2 regions of the Chryseobacterium gallinarum genome follow, and region 1 is predicted to be linked to the other one. Evidence: riboswitches for the same ligand, from Rfam matches in the RefSeq annotation. Region 1 holds a riboswitch; the other holds the start of a gene.
What was found. A riboswitch is a leader RNA that binds a small molecule or an ion and turns the genes downstream of it on or off. The one in region 1 is predicted to bind thiamine pyrophosphate.
Positions count from the first base shown of each region.

Region 2: another riboswitch for thiamine pyrophosphate. It lies ahead of thiS (sulfur carrier protein ThiS); the one in region 1 lies ahead of thiM (hydroxyethylthiazole kinase).

Region 1 is NZ_CP009928.1:2,766,794-2,775,111, forward strand. It holds gene OK18_RS12470 (TonB-dependent receptor plug domain-containing protein) at 1-2,192, shown strand, start outside; gene tenA (thiaminase II) at 2,309-2,959, opposite strand; gene thiD (bifunctional hydroxymethylpyrimidine kinase/phosphomethylpyrimidine kinase) at 2,946-3,779, opposite strand; gene thiE (thiamine phosphate synthase) at 3,776-4,411, opposite strand; gene thiM (hydroxyethylthiazole kinase) at 4,408-5,205, opposite strand; TPP riboswitch at 5,265-5,357, opposite strand; gene OK18_RS12495 (carbon starvation CstA family protein) at 5,408-7,249, opposite strand; gene OK18_RS12500 (alpha/beta hydrolase) at 7,448-8,318, opposite strand, start outside.
Region 2 is NZ_CP009928.1:1,444,101-1,452,418, reverse strand. It holds gene OK18_RS06505 (heavy metal translocating P-type ATPase) at 1-105, opposite strand, end outside; gene OK18_RS06500 (Crp/Fnr family transcriptional regulator) at 195-908, shown strand; gene panB (3-methyl-2-oxobutanoate hydroxymethyltransferase) at 971-1,786, shown strand; gene OK18_RS06490 (hypothetical protein) at 1,790-2,107, shown strand; gene OK18_RS06485 (RluA family pseudouridine synthase) at 2,117-2,794, shown strand; TPP riboswitch at 3,114-3,209, shown strand; gene thiS (sulfur carrier protein ThiS) at 3,267-3,473, shown strand; gene thiC (phosphomethylpyrimidine synthase ThiC) at 3,499-5,310, shown strand; gene OK18_RS06470 (thiamine phosphate synthase) at 5,307-5,894, shown strand; gene thiE (thiamine phosphate synthase) at 5,915-6,529, shown strand; gene OK18_RS06460 (thiazole synthase) at 6,526-7,302, shown strand; gene thiH (2-iminoacetate synthase ThiH) at 7,313-8,318, shown strand, end outside.

The sequences.
Region 1 (8,318 bases):
GGGATACGGGAAAACTGGCCGGGCAAATTAGCTATGGTGGAAACTTAACTCCTGCTGCGAATGACCATACCGGTAATTTTGATGGTCAGAATATTCAGTTAGATTTAAACTACGGTAATAAAATAGGAACAAAAGGCGGCTTTTTTAATATCACCTGGTCTTCCCAGTTCAGAAATCCAACTTCCAGGGCAGGTGCCGAAAGCGGAACAATTTATAATGCATACAATGCTATTGAACAACGTGCTTTGAATGACGGGGTTAATCTTTCTTCTCTATTTAACAATATTAATAATACCCCGAATTCTCAGCAGCTGATTAATTATATACATCAGTATGCTCAGGGAGTTAATTATTTTACGTCTACTTTTCAAAATCAGATCCAGGGAGCTAATACCATCGGAGCGTTACAAGGGCTTTTGGGGGCAGATTTTACTGATCAGGAGTTAGCATACCGGGGGCAGACCAGAAAAGATTTCAACATGCAGGTAGGGCAGTCCAAGCTTAATAACCACCAGCTGTTTATCAATGCTGAAGTTCCAGTCAGCGATAACTGGAAAGTCTATACTTTTGGAGGATATAGTTTAAGACATGGTACTTCAGGAGGATTTTACAGGAAGCCTAACCAGAGCAGAACTTTTACAGGATTATATCCCAACGGCTATTTGCCCCAGATTGGAACTGATATTCAGGACATCTCTCTGGCTGCAGGTATCAAGGGAAAATGGGACGGCTGGAATATTGATTTGAGTAATACTTTCGGACAAAACTCATTCAACTATACTATCAAAAATACCGGCAATACATCTTTACGGTTTGCTTCACCAGGTGAGTTTGATGCCGGCGGTTTAAGATTCACCCAAAACACAATCAACCTGGATTTTTCGAAAAAATATGATGTATGGGAAGGATTAAATGTGGCTTTTGGAGGTGAACACCGTTTTGAAAACTTTAAAATGACACCGGGTGAAGAAGCTTCTTATACGACGTATGATGTTTTCGGGAATGTCTGGAACGGAAACTCCCAGAGACCGACGGATTTCTTTGGAGCAACACTTCCTGGAGGTTCACAGGTGTTTGGTGGTTTCAGACCTGAAAATGCAGTCAATAAAAACAGACAGTCTGTGGCGGCTTACGCAGATGTAGAGTTTAATTTTACCCACTGGCTTTTGGTAGATGCGGCCGCAAGATATGAGAACTACTCTGATTTCGGATCGACATTTAACTACAAGTTAGCATCAAGAGTGAAAGTAGCTCCTGATTTTAATATAAGATTTGCCGGATCTACAGGATTCAGAGCTCCTTCTATTCATCAGATCTATTATAATGTAACCTCTACTTTGTTTACCAATAATCAACTTCTGGAAGTAGGGACCTTTAGTAATGATTCACAAGTCGCCGGATTGCTGGGAATACCAAAATTGAAACAGGAAACTTCAAAATCTGCAAGTGTGGGTTTTACCTATAAAATTCCATCTGTAAATCTGACCTTTACTGCAGACGGATATTTTACGAAAATCGATAACCGGATTATCCTTACAGACCAATTTTTAAAAGCAAATGTACCTGGTGATGCACAGCTGGTCTATGATCAACTGGGCGTGAATGGAGCCCAGTTTTTTACCAATGCTATTGATACGGAAACAAAAGGTCTGGATGTAGTGATTTCACATAATGCCAGATTTTCAGGGGTAAAATTGGACAATAATTTCGCAATTAACCTTAACCAGACCAAGCAGGTAGGGGATATTCACTCTTCAGGACTGTTGCAGTCTCCGCAGCTTGAGAAAGTATATTTTTCTGAAAAGTCCAGAGTATATCTGGAAGAAGCAGTGCCAAGGGTAAAGGCCAGTCTTTCTCATACACTTACCTGGAAAAATGCCAATTTCTATCTTAGAAACACTTATTTCGGAAAGGTAACGGGAGCCGATATTATCGATGTGAATGGTGATGGAGTTATTGATTTTAATGAACATCAGAAAATAGGAGATAAAATTATCACCGATATTTCCGTAGCGTATCAGTTTACCAAAAACGTAGGGCTGACCCTCGGGGTAAATAATTTATTTGATATTTATCCTACTAAGAACCTGCCGGCTTCTACCAATAATGACCAGTTTATCTATTCACGATCTACTTCACAGTTCGGTCAAAACGGGCGATATGTTTTCACCAGACTCAATTTTAATTTTTAATTAAAACGAGACTTATAAAAAACGGAACCTAAAAATGGGTTCCGTTTTTTTTGTTATACTTAGCTTCGTTTAGTACATCACTCTTATACATTCTTTTCAGCGGTTCTGTGAAATATCTATTTCCATTTCTTCAATTCATAAGCAGCTTCCCAGAAATAATACTCCAATCTGGTAGCCATGATAAAAGCTTCCGACATCTTTTCCTTGGTTTCTTGCGTACTGTTTTCAGCTAATCTGTCACATATGGAAATAGCCTGGTCTACCGCTTGGGAAAATTCTTCTCCAGCATACGTGGCAATCCATTTTTCATAGGGATTGTCTACTGTATTCCGGGTTTTGTAAATATAATTTCCTACCTCTCTGTAAATCCAGAAACAAGGAAGTACTGCTGCAACAGCAATTTCTACCGATTCAAGGGCAGCCGTACTCCTCAGAAAATGAATATAATGATGACAGGCAGGTTGTAAAACTCCTTTATCAGTTAGGCCAAAATCTTTAAAATAAGATTCATGCAAAGCATTTTCCACGACAATGGCATTTTCTGCAAACTGCATAAAAGTAAGAACATCCTGAAGATCCGGGATCTTAGCAGCAATTAAAGACAGGCTCCTACCGAAATGTTCCAGGTATAATGAGTCCTGGGCCATGTAAAAACGGAATTTTTCCTGTGGAAGGCTACCATCGGATAATTCTTTGATAAAAGGCATTTCCAGAATAGACTGATACTGGTCTTCTATAGCCAGCCAGTTTTTTTCAGACCATTTCATTTTTAATAAGTTTTTGCGGGTTAAAGAAATGATTAAGTGGACCATTACCTGATCCTGTCTGTACATCCATTCCGTTTTCTATGGCCTGGTAAATATATTGCTGGCCCAAAGAAACAGCATCATATAAAGTTTTCCCCTGGGCGATATACGCGGCTATTGCGGAAGAAAGCGTACAACCGGAGCCATGGGTATTGTTGGTATTCAGTTTTGAAGATTCAAAAGAATGGTAATGTCCATCCTCATCATAAAACAATGAAGTGATGATTGGAGTTTCCTGATGACCGCCTTTTAGAAGGATATTTTTACACCCAAGCTGTTTTATTTTTTTTCCAGCTGTATACAGGTCATCCAGGGATACTACTTTCATATCTGCTAAAATTGCGGCTTCATCCATATTGGGAGTGATAACATCAGCAATAGGAAATAGCTTTTCTGTAATCGCTTTTATGGTTTCTTCTTCAATCAGACGATGGCCGCTCGTTGCAACCATCACCGGATCAAATACAACAGGTATTTTTTTATACCCGGATAAGGTCGAAACAATGGTTTCCACCAGTTGCGGAGTGTGAACCATCCCGATTTTAATGGCATCGGGGACAATATCTTCCAATATGGCTCTGATCTGGTCTTCAACTGCTTCTATGGGAATCGGGTATATTTTTCTTACTCCCCGGGTATTCTGAACGGGTAATGCTGTCAATACTGAAGTGGAAAAACATCCGAGAGCAGAAGTTGTTTTAATATCGGCCTGGATTCCTGCACCTCCGCTTCCGTCAAAGCCTGCAATGGTTAAAACAGATGGATATTTGTATTTTTTCATTTTAAAATCTCATTTTTTAATTCATATGCTGCTTTCTGAGGATCAGCAGCGCTGCATATTGCAGAAACTACAGCAAGACAATCTGCACCTGCGTTGATGACAGCTTTTGCATTTTCAAGATGAATACTGCCGATTGCCACCAAAGGTTTTTCTGTAAGTTGCCTGATTTTGGTAATTCCTTCAAGGCCCCATTCTGTGACCGTATCCGTTTTAGTTCTGGTCTTGAAAACAGGACTGATTCCCAGGTAATCAGATACAGCAGCCTGTTCGTTTTTAAGCTGGGCCAGATATTCAACAGAATAACCAATCATTTTATCCTGAAGATGAGGTCGTTGTCTCAGCTGGGTAGGAGGAGTATCATTATTACCAACATGAATGCCGGCTGCATTTACCTTTTCTGCAACTTCAACACAATCATTAATTATCAATGGAATATTATATTTATGGGTAATTTCAATAAGTTGCTGAGCTTTTCGAAGGAATAGTTCCGTGTTATCATTTTTTTCCCGCAGCTGGATGAGATCTACTCCTCCGAGAATTGCCTGTTCAGCAACGGTCAGAAAATTCTTCCCCATACAGTCGGCTTGTGAAATGACCAGGTATAATTGATAAGGAAAAAAAGCAGTACTCATTTTTGCTCTATTTTTAAATGCGCAGTAAACTCTTCTTCTGTTATATTGTATAATTTATCAATCAGAAGCATTTGCAGACTTCCCGGTCCCGGGCTCTCTTTTGCAGCCAGTTCCCCGGCAATCCCCAATAGACTCATAGCAGATGCCACAGCAAGGGTTTTATCTTCTGCAACACCTGTAAAAGCGCCTATTAATGCAGTAGCAGAGCAGCCTAGCCCTGTTACTTTAGTCATTAGCGGATGTCCGTTTCTAATAAAGAACTGATCTTTTGAATTAAGGATAATATCTGTTTCACCGGATATACAGACAATTGTGTTGTACCGGCCGGCTAATATTTGACCGGCATCAATAGCTTCGTTGCTTTGAGCAGTACTGTCCACACCTTTGGTTACTGTGGTATTGATGTTAGCCAGGGCAATAATTTCAGAAGCATTCCCTCTGATAACAGCAGGGCGATATTGCAAAAGCCGTTGTAAGGTTTGATCACGGAACGAAGTGGCACCGGCACCTACGGGATCCAGAACCCAGGGTTTTTGCATTGTATGAGCTGCTTCGGCAGCGATAAGCATAGATTCAGCCCAGTATTCATCAAGAGTTCCGATATTAATAACTACCGAATGGGCAATATGGGCCATTTCCCTGATTTCAGATCGGGCATGGGCCATAACCGGGGAAGCTCCCACAGCCAAAAGAGCATTGGCGGTATTGTTCATCACTACAAAATTGGTAATGTTGTGAACGAGCGGTGACTTTTGTTTTACAAGCTGGACTTGTTGCCAGAGAGTTTTTTCCATTGTTATCATTTAAAAAAAATAGCTTTAGGAAAAATCCGGAACAAAAGTACATTTACAAGGAATGTAGATTTGCTTTTCCCTACGTCGGTGTAAGCCGTATCAGGTTCGAAGGGACTCTCTCAATTCTTTTCAGAATACCCCTAAAGCAAAACAAATGTATAAAAATTATAACAATGGTAAAAGGAATTTAAAGAAGACCTTACTATCTTTCCACAAGCTCTTTTACCTGTTCACCATAAAAATCGGTTTCCGTAGTCCTGATTTTTAAAAGCTCATACCACTTTCTGAAAGCACCGATAAAGACAATCAACATCAAAACCATTGCGGTAACGGCAAGAGCTGCCAATAAATATTGTTCCTTCGGAATGTAAATGGTCGTTACCTGGATGTAACCAGCCCAAAATGTGATCCCAGCCATGAAGACTCCCGGAATAGCAGCACACAAAGCATATCTGCCCCTGTTCATCCTGATGAGCATCGTAGTGCAAACGATTAGTCCACACGCGGCCAGCAGCTGATTACTGATTCCGAATAACGGCCAGATACTGCTTACATTTCCTGTATACACCAGATATCCCCAGGCAAAAGTGAAAAGAAGACTGCTGATGATAATTCCCGGAATCCAGTTTTTATCATTGAATTTAGGAATAACAGATCCCAGCATTTCCTGTAAAAAAAATCGTCCTACTCTTGTTCCTGCATCTATCGCAGTAAGGATGAATACCGCCTCAAACATGATGGCAAAATTATACCAATAGGCTGTTAACTGATCCATATAAGGAATCTTGTTAAAGATATGAGCCATACCCACAGCCAGGGAAACGGCACCTCCGGTTCTCCCATGCAGATCAATGCCTATTTTTTGCGAGTAATAATCAATATCTACTCCGTGAAGAGCAGGATGAGCAGCAAGGAAAGCATCATAGGATTCTTTAGGAGTATTAATAGCAAAATAATCACCCGGCATTAATGTACAGGCAGCTATTAAAGCCATAAGGGCAACAAAACCTTCTACTAGCATAGCTCCATACCCCACAAAGAGGATTTCTCTCTCTTTATTAAGCATTTTAGGGGTTGTACCCGTAGCAATGACAGCATGAAATCCCGATATGGCACCACACGCAATGACAATGAAGATAAATGGAAGCACAGGACCGCCTATGACTGGACCTCCTCCGTTAATAAATGCTGTAAGGGCAGGCATCTGTATGGTGGGGTGAATAACGATTACTCCTACAGCAAGCATAATGATTGTCCCGATCTTTAAATAGGTTGAAAGATAATCTCTGGGAACAAGCAGCAGCCATACCGGTAATACGGAAGCTAAAAAGCCATATAACGGAATCGCAACTGAAATGGTTTTAATATCCCATGAAAATAAATTGTTCATAGCAGGATTCTGCATCAGGCTATGCCCGCCAATAATCCCGGCAATCAGAAGTATACCTCCCAGAATACTGGCCAATAGGACACTGTTCTTTTTATAACGCATAATCAGGCCCATAATAATGGCAATTGGCATGGTAATGACCACCGTAAACAGCGACCAGGAAGCCTCATGCATGGCATTGATGCAGGCTAATGACAACCCTGCTAATGTGAGAATAAGAATGAACAGAATGGCAAATCCGGCCACAGTACCTGTTGCCTTACCAATTTCTTTTGAAGCAATTGTTGCCAGACTCTGTCCTTTATGTCTTACAGAGGCAAATAAAACCACCATATCATGTACACCGCCTCCCAGAACGCATCCGATCAGGATCCATAAAGCACCGGGAAGATAACCGAACTGAGCAGCTAATACGGGACCTACAAGAGGGCCGGCAGCAGCAATTGCCGCAAAATGATGGCCAAACAGTACATTTTTATTCGTAGCAACATAATCTTTACCGTCTGCAAATTCTACAGCGGGAGTTGTATGCTGATCATTAAGCCGGAGTACTTTATTGGCAATGAAAATTCCGTAAAGACGGTAGGCAATCGCAAAAAGGAGAACAGATGTGAATATCAGCGTTAAAGCATTGATATTATTTAAAAAATCCATATCGTTTGTTTTGGTGATGAATAATTAAAAGGATTGGCTGTATTATTAAAAATAATTTAACATTGCGCCAAGTTAATTATTTTATGCATTAAAACAGTTGATATGTATATCAATTTAGCAAATTTGATACATTGTATAATTGTTTATGATTTATCTGTATGGTTTTTAAGTGTTTATCTGTGGTATTGTGTATACAGATTATTTCTTTTGGGAAATTATAAAATCAACCATTTGATCCGTAAGGTTATCCAGGTAAGCCTTATCAGTTGTATTGAAGCTGTGTACTCCATTATCAACGACAATTAAAGAAGTCTGGATTTTTGCTCTTTTTAATTTCCGGTAGAGCTTTTTTGACTGGCTTAAAGGAACTACTTTATCTTTATTTCCCTGGACAATTAAGGTGGGTACTCCGGCAGAAGTATAGCTGGCAGGAGAGATGGTTTTTAAATATTCAATGGCCCTTTCCTGATCCTTTTTGATATTATAACCGGAAAGTGCTTTTACCAGATTTTGCTGCAGGTTAACAATCTTCTTTGAAATCCGTCCAATCATAAAAACAGGAATTGTGCCTAGTCTTGTATGGAAAAGCTTGTTTAGGTCAACCGGACCGTAATGGTCTATAACGTAGTTTACCTTTGCTGAATAAGAAGAAAGCTCAGGATTTCCTGTAAAAGCTTCATCAGGAGTATAAGCTGCAAGAAGTGACAGGTGCGCTCCGGCAGAAGCCCCGAATAGCCCTATGTTATTGGTGTCAAAATTATATTTTTCCGCATTCTTTCGTACCCATCTTATGGCATCTTTGGTGTCTTCCAACGGGAGTGGGAAGTGGGTGCTGCTATTCAGGAGGGTATAGTTGATGCTGATAACCGCATACTGCCTGGCTATCAGTTTGGCAATAGTTGTTTCCAGATAGTTGTCTGCATATACAATCTTATCACCTTCTACCCATCCTCCTCCGTGAACGTAGATTAAAACAGGGAATTTTTCATTAGAAGCTGTTTTAGGGGCATAAATATCAAGTGAAACAGGAACTCCTTTTTTATTGACTGTATACTCTATATTTTCCGTA
Region 2 (8,318 bases), 1.3 Mb from region 1:
AATCTCATAAACAGACTTACAGCCGTTGCAGCAGAAAGTCTTTTCATCAAACAAAATTCTTTCCTTTTCTATACCTTGACCACAATGAAAACAGTTCTCGCTCACCACCCTAAAATATTGAAGTACAAAATTATAACAATTTTTTTTGTTTATCGAGTTAAAAAGTTCTATTTTTGTGATAAATATCATATAAAATGCCGCAGGAACAACAGATAGCAATTGAAGAGAGGTTCGCCAGAGTTTTTAATGATAAATCATTTAAGGAAAGACTTTCTAGCGCAGATTTTGAAAAATACATTAATGGCAAAAAGAAACTGAGTTTTCAGAAACATGATACCATCTTTGAGGACGGAGAAACTCCCAAAGGAGTATTTGTTCTGGAGAAAGGTGCTGCCAAACTTTCTAAATCCGGGGCGTTCGGGAAAGACCAGATTTTAAGATTTATCAAAGAAGGAGATATCATCGGCTATCGTTCCCTGCTTTGCGGGGAAAACTTCCAGGCAAAAGCCGAAGCGATGACAGACATTGAATGTGTATTCTTACCTGCAGATATTTTTATGTATCTGCTGGAAGTAGATCCGCAGCTGTCTTTCGTAATGCTTCAGAAAATTTCTTATGAACTTGGAGAATCCTCCAATACCATTACCTTCCTTGCACAGAAAACAGTAAGAGAAAGATTAGCGGAAATTTTATTGCTCCTGGAACAGAAATTAGGAGTAGATCCCGAAGGATTTATTAAAATCTCCTTAACAAGGGAAGAAATTGCCAACATTATCGGTACTGCTACAGAAAGTGCCATCCGTTTGATCTCCGAATTTAAACAGGATAACCTGATTGAAGTGGATGGAAGAAATATTAAAATTCTCAATCACGACAAACTCATGAAACTCGGTCACGTAGTTTTATAAAAATTATACAAAACTTAAGTCGGCTCAAGGCCGACTTTTTAACTTTTAAAAATAGATAAATTATGTCTGTTCACTCTGAAATTAAAAAAGTTACGACTGAAACCTTGCGTAAAATGAAATTCGACAAGGAAAAAATAACAATGCTTACCGCTTACGATTTTACCACGGCAAAGATGGTAGATGCAGGAGGAGTAGATGCTATTTTAATTGGTGATTCTGCAGCAAATGTAATGGCTGGTTTTGAAACTACATTGCCCATCACATTAGATCAGATGATCTATCATGCTCAAAGTGTGGTAAGAGGTACCGACAGAGCTTTGGTGGTAGCAGACCTGCCATTCGGAACTTATCAGAGCAACCCCGAAAAAGCTTTGGAATCTGCAGTAAGAATGATGAAAGAGGGAGGTGCCCATGCCGTAAAAATTGAAGGAGGAAAAGAGATTTCAAAATCTATTAAAAAGATTATCAATGCCGGAATTCCTGTAATGGGACATTTGGGATTAACTCCCCAGTCAATTTACAAATTCGGGACCTATAAAGTAAGGGCAAAAGAAGAAGCGGAAGCAGAAAAACTGGTTGCCGATGCGCAGCTTTTGGAAGAATTAGGGTGCTTTTCTATTGTTTTGGAGAAAATTCCGGCTGAACTGGCTAAGAAAGTAACGGAAAGCATTTCCATCCCAACCATCGGGATTGGTGCCGGATCTCACTGCGACGGACAGGTGCTTGTATATCATGATATGGTAGGGATGAATAAAGGCTTCAGTCCTAAATTCTTAAGAAGGTATCTTGACCTTTATACAGAAATTACAGGAGCTGTATCTCAATATGTGAAAGATGTAAAAAATGTGGAATTTCCAAATGAAAACGAAAGCTACTAATTAATGCAAAATCAACAACAATCTATTCAGGGAATATTATCTATTGCAGCATTGGTTTGTCTTGCTATAGGATGGTTTAATTTATTTTCTCCTGAAATCAATCATCTTCTTTCCAGAAAAGTCTTTTATGTACTAATTGGAGCAAGCTTTTTTATCCAGGCCCCCCTGCTTATCAATAAAAATTTTGTTTATGCCATGTATTCTGCAGCAGCGATATGCGTGATAGGAGCATTTCTTCCTGAAAGTTCAGGATTATCCAGCCTGAAAACCATCGGGCTTCTTGCCGGGATTATCCTTTCATTAACGAACAGAAGAAGATAAACGGATAAAATGAAGGAACAAATTGTCTATGAAGACAACCATCTTCTGGTAGTCAACAAAAAAGTCGGTCAGCTTGTACAAGGTGATAAAACCGGCGATGAATCGCTATTAGAAACTATAAAAAATTATATAAAAATAAGAGATGCTAAGCCGGGAAATGTTTTTCTCGGCCTGGTTCATCGTATAGACCGTCCTACTTCGGGTCTGGTGATTTATGCTAAAACATCCAAAGCGCTTTCCCGGCTGACCCAGATGGTGAAAAACCGTGAGATTAAAAAGACGTATTGGGCTGTGGTAGCAAAAGAAATGATTCCGCAAAGTCAAAGGTTGGTTCATTACTTAAAGAAAAACGAAAAGAATAATAAAGCGATTGTTTTTCCCAAAGCTACAGAAGGGGCAAAAGAAGCAATTCTGACATACCATGTAATCAAAGCCCTGGATAATTACCTGCTTTTGGAAGTTGACCTTGAAACCGGAAGACATCACCAGATTCGTGCTCAGTTATCTAAAACAGGGGTTCCGATTAAAGGAGACTTAAAATATGGATCACCACGTTCCAATCCGGATGGAGGAATCAATCTTCATGCAAGAAAACTGGAATTTATTCATCCCGTTACTAAAGAAAAAATTGAAATCGTAGCTCCTGTACCACAAAATGATCCTGTATGGAGAGCATGTGAAGAATAAAAAAGAAAGTCTGTTCGGGATAAATATTGGGCTTAATCATGGCGTGAAGCTGGAAGCGGGGAGCTTGAAATAATAAAGGCCGCAAGGACAATTTTTATCTTTTTTAAATTAAAAAAATAATTGTATCATTAGTCATTAGTAGTTAAACCGAAAGGATTTTCTAACTCCTTTCTTCCAGTGTTTATACTAATTCCCCTAATCCGAAGCCATCTTGAATCTATAATAAAAATGTTTTCACCATTTTAAACTTCATGCTTCCATCATCCCGCTTCCATCACTACAAAAATTTTGTCCATTCTCAAAAAATACCTAACTTCGTCCCATACTTTAGGGGTGTCTGTGTTTACAGACTGAGACTTTACCCTTTGAACCTGATCTGGATCATACCAGCGTAGGGAAAAGTAGATGACTTTGCTGTACATTCTATTGTACAATCATAGCCATTCCTAAAGTGTATTTAAAATTATTAGGAATGGAACTTATCATCAACCACACCCGAAAAACATTTGATGTACTTCCCGAAAATCTGGAAGCATTACTGGCTATGGAATTACCCGGAAAGAAAAAAGGGATTGCTGTAGCGCTCAACAATCGTATTATTCCACTGGCCGCCTGGCCAGAAACATTTCTCAGAGACAAAGATTCAGTTTTAATTATCACTGCCACTCAGGGCGGTTAGTTTTCATATTTAAATACCCAAAATCATGGCTCACTCTATTACATGTTCACCATTTCCGAACTCAAAAAAGATTTATGTTGAAGGAAAAATATACCCTATCAATGTAGCAATGCGTGAAATACAACTTAGCCCGACTAAGCTTTCCAATGGTACTCTGGAGCATAATGCTCCCGTAACGGTATACGATACATCAGGTCCCTATACGGATGAAAATGCAAGTATTGATATTCAGAAGGGACTTCCGAGAATAAGAGAACAATGGATTCTGGACAGGAATGACGTAGACATCCTGGATGGAATTACTTCAGAATATGGGAAAGCGCGTTTGGCAGATTCCCGACTTGATGAACTTCGCTTTTCTTACGATCATAAACCTAAAGTGGCCAAAGAGGGAAAAGAAATTACCCAATTGTATTATGCAAAACAGGGAATCATCACTCCAGAAATGGAATATGTGGCGATCAGGGAAAACCAGCGTATAGAACAGCTTGAAACAGTTTCTGAACAGATGGCTTTCCAACATCCGGGAAACAGCTTCGGTGCTCATACTCCCAAAAATAAAATTACCCCGGAGTTTGTGAGAGACGAAATTGCTGCAGGTCGGGCGATTATCCCCAATAATATCAATCACCCCGAAAGTGAGCCGATGATTATCGGACGGAATTTTTTGGTGAAAATCAATGCCAATATCGGGAACAGTGCTGTTTCATCCAGTATTGAAGAAGAAGTAGAAAAAGCAGTGTGGGCCTGCCGTTGGGGAGCAGATACCATAATGGACCTTTCAACGGGGAAAAATATTCATGAAACAAGAGAATGGATTATCAGGAACAGTCCGGTTCCTATCGGTACTGTCCCTATTTATCAGGCGCTTGAAAAAGTAAAGGGAGTACCCGAGGATTTAACATGGGAAATTTTCAAAGATACTTTGATTGAACAGGCAGAACAGGGAGTTTCTTATTTTACCATTCATGCAGGAGTTTTATTAAGATATATTCATCTTACAGCAAAAAGAGTAACCGGAATCGTATCCAGAGGAGGATCTATTATGGCGAAATGGTGTCTTTATCATCATAAGGAAAATTTCTTATATACTCATTTTGAGGAGATCTGCGAGATCATGAAGAAATATGATGTGGCTTTTTCTTTAGGAGATGGCCTGCGCCCGGGTTCTATTGCTGATGCCAATGATGCCGCTCAGTTTGCAGAACTGGAAACTTTGGGAGAGCTTACAAAAATAGCATGGAAACATAATGTACAGGTAATGATCGAAGGCCCGGGCCACGTTCCGATGCATATGATCAAAGAGAATATGGATAAGCAGCTTAAAGAGTGCCATGAAGCTCCGTTTTATACATTAGGCCCTTTGACAACAGATATTGCACCAGGGTATGACCATATTACTTCAGGAATCGGTGCGGCAATGATCGGATGGTTCGGGTGTGCGATGCTTTGCTATGTAACTCCAAAAGAACATTTAGGACTTCCGAACAAAGAAGATGTAAAAGTTGGGGTGATAACTTATAAACTGGCCGCCCATGCCGCAGACTTGGCAAAAGGACATCCAGGAGCACAATATAGAGATAACGCATTAAGTAAAGCCAGATTTGAATTCAGATGGGAAGATCAGTTCAATCTTTCCCTGGATCCTGATACAGCCAGGTCTTATCATGATGAAACCCTCCCTGCTGACGGTGCTAAGATTGCCCATTTCTGTTCTATGTGCGGACCTAAATTCTGTTCTATGAAGATTACTCAGGAAATCCGTGAATCTGCTGAAAAGGGAATGCTGGATAAGTCTCAGGAATTTATTGAAAGAGGAAAAGAAATATACATATGATCCTGGTTATCACCCCTGAAAAAGCCGTTCGGAATGAAGCAGAAATGATTAACCGGATGTTTGATGAAGGATTAGATCTGCTGCATATCAGAAAACCTTTTTTTAACCGGAAAGAAGTGGCAGACCTGATTGATTGTATTAATCCATCCTTTTATTCCCAGCTGGTTCTGCATACCCATTATGACCTGGGAAAAGATTATCCTGTTTCAAGGTTGCATTTCAGGGAAGCAGACCGGCAGAAGGAAATGTATAAGCCATTTCTTGACGGAAATACTATTATTTCCACTTCGGTACATGACATCACTACCTATAATATGTTAAAAGGAGAATGGGCTTATGCTTTTATAAGTCCGTTCTTTTCGAGTATCTCTAAAAAAGGGTATGGAAAAGATTCAACAGTCATGCAGGAGATCGGAATGCGAAAGAATCGGGATGTAAAGATGATTGCTTTAGGTGGAATTAATGCAGATACCATTCCATCTGTTTTGGAGAAGGGAGTAGACGGTGTGGCCTTATTAGGAGCCGTTTGGGAAAATGATCAGCCGTTAGAAGCATTTAAAAAATGCAAAAAGACTATTTTTTAATAATATTTCAGATGTAATCAATGGAAAAACTACAATACATTTCACAGGGAAATACTCTGCATGAACAGAAATTAAATATTACCAGGGCACTGGATAATGGGATAAAATGGATTCAGGTTCGTTGGAAAAATGCTCCCGGAAATGAATTAATAAAGCTGTGTGAGATTTCCAGAACAGCATGTGCGGACTATAAGGCTGTTTGTATCATCAATGATCATGTACTGTTAGCACATGAAGTAGATGCAGATGGAGTTCATCTTGGATTAAACGATAGTTCTGTAGAAGAGGCAAGATTGATATTAGGGGATCAAAAAATAATTGGTGGAACAGCGAATACGATTCCGGATGTACTGCAAAGAATACAAGAGGGCTGTGACTATATAGGATTAGGACCGTTAAGATTTACTCCTACCAAAGAGCAGCTGAGCCCCGTCCTTGGTTTTGAAGGATATCAGAAAATGATTGAAACTCTACGTGACCAATCAATAGAAGCCCCGAAAATATTTGCCATTGGTGGTGTTACGCTTGAGGATATTCAGCCTTTACAACAATCAGGTATTTATGGAGTCTCCGTTTCAGCACAGATCACAAAACAACCATCCATCATTAATGAATTTAAAAAAGCAATGATATGAACAATCAGAAATTAATAATAGCAGACAGGACCTTTGAATCCAGATTGTTCCTGGGGACGGGAAAATTCGGAAGTATCAGGGATATGGCAGCATCAGTAGTTGCTTCAGAAACGGATATGGTAACGATGGCATTGAAAAGAATTGATTCCGGATTTGCAGAAGATAACTTACTCGATTCATTAAGAGAAACACATGTCCATCTGTTACCGAATACATCAGGGGCAAGAACGGCTAAAGAAGCGGTATTGGCTGCACAATTAGCCAGGGAAGCGCTGGAAACAAACTGGGTAAAACTGGAAATTCATCCGGATCCGAAATATTTGTTGCCTGATCCGATCGAAACATTATATGCTACTGAAGAACTTGCGAAACTGGGATTCGTTGTAATGCCATACATTCATGCAGATCCTGTTCTTTGTAAACGGCTTGAAGATGCCGGAACAGCTGTGGTAATGCCTCTGGGAGCCCCCATAGGAACCAACAAAGGGTTAAAAACTCTGGATTTTTTAGAAATTATCATTAGCCAGAGCAATGTTCCGGTGGTGGTAGATGCAGGCATAGGTGCTCCTTCAGATGCCGCAAAGGCTATGGAAATGGGAGCAGATGCCGTACTAGTCAATACCGCTATTGCGGTAGCGGGAAATCCGGTGAATATGGCTTTGGCTTTTAAAGAAGGAGTCATTGCAGGAAGAAGGGCTTTTGAATCAGAATTGGGAGCTGTTACCAGCCATGCTCAAGCTTCAAGTCCTTTAACATCATTTTTATTTGAATAAAATCAGGTTCATGAAAAGCTTTAAAGAGGTTTTTGAACAGTATCAATGGGATGAAGTAAAAGCCAGACTTGAAAAAGTGTCCCTGTCGGATGTCAGAAATAGTCTTCAGAAAAAAAACAAAACTATTGATGACTTTCTGGTCCTGCTTTCACGGGCTGCATCAGGGGAACTGGAGCTAATGGCCAGAATGACGCAAACGCTTACACAGAAACGTTTCGGAAAAATCATTCAGCTGTACGCCCCTTTATACCTTAGTAATGAATGCCAGAATATCTGTACCTACTGCGGTTTTAGTTTAGATAATCATTTAAAAAGAAAAACCCTCTCTGATACCGAGCTGATGGTGGAAGCCTCTGTCCTGAAATCGATGGGAGTGAATCATATATTGCTGGTAAGCGGAGAGGCTAATAAAATAGTGGGGGTTCCCTATTTCCAGAATGCTGTCCGGTTGCTGAGGCCTCATTTTGCCCATATTTCTATTGAAGTACAGCCATTGGAAGAAGATGAATACAGGTTGCTCCACGAGGAAGGGGTGCATTCCGTGCTGGTATATCAGGAAACATATCATCAGGAGGTTTACAAAGAATACCATCCGAAAGGAAAAAAATCGAATTTTCATTATAGGTTGGACACACCGGACAGAATTGGAAGAGCAGGCGTTCATAAAATAGGTTCAGGTGTTCTTTTAGGATTGGAAGACTGGCGTGTAGACAGCTTCTTTAATGCCCTTCATATAGACTATCTTCAGAAACAATACTGGAAAAGCAGGTTTTCGGTTTCATTTCCAAGGCTCAGACCTGCGGAAGGGATTATTGAACCCAATTTTATTATGGAAGATAAAGATTTGCTGCAATTAATCTGTGCTTACAGAATTTGGAATGAAGATCTGGAAATTTCAATTTCTACAAGAGAAAGTGAAGTATTCCGGGATCATGTTGTAAGATTAGGAGCAACAACCATGAGTGCGGGTTCCAAAACCAATCCCGGCGGATATTCTGTAGATAAAGAATCTTTGG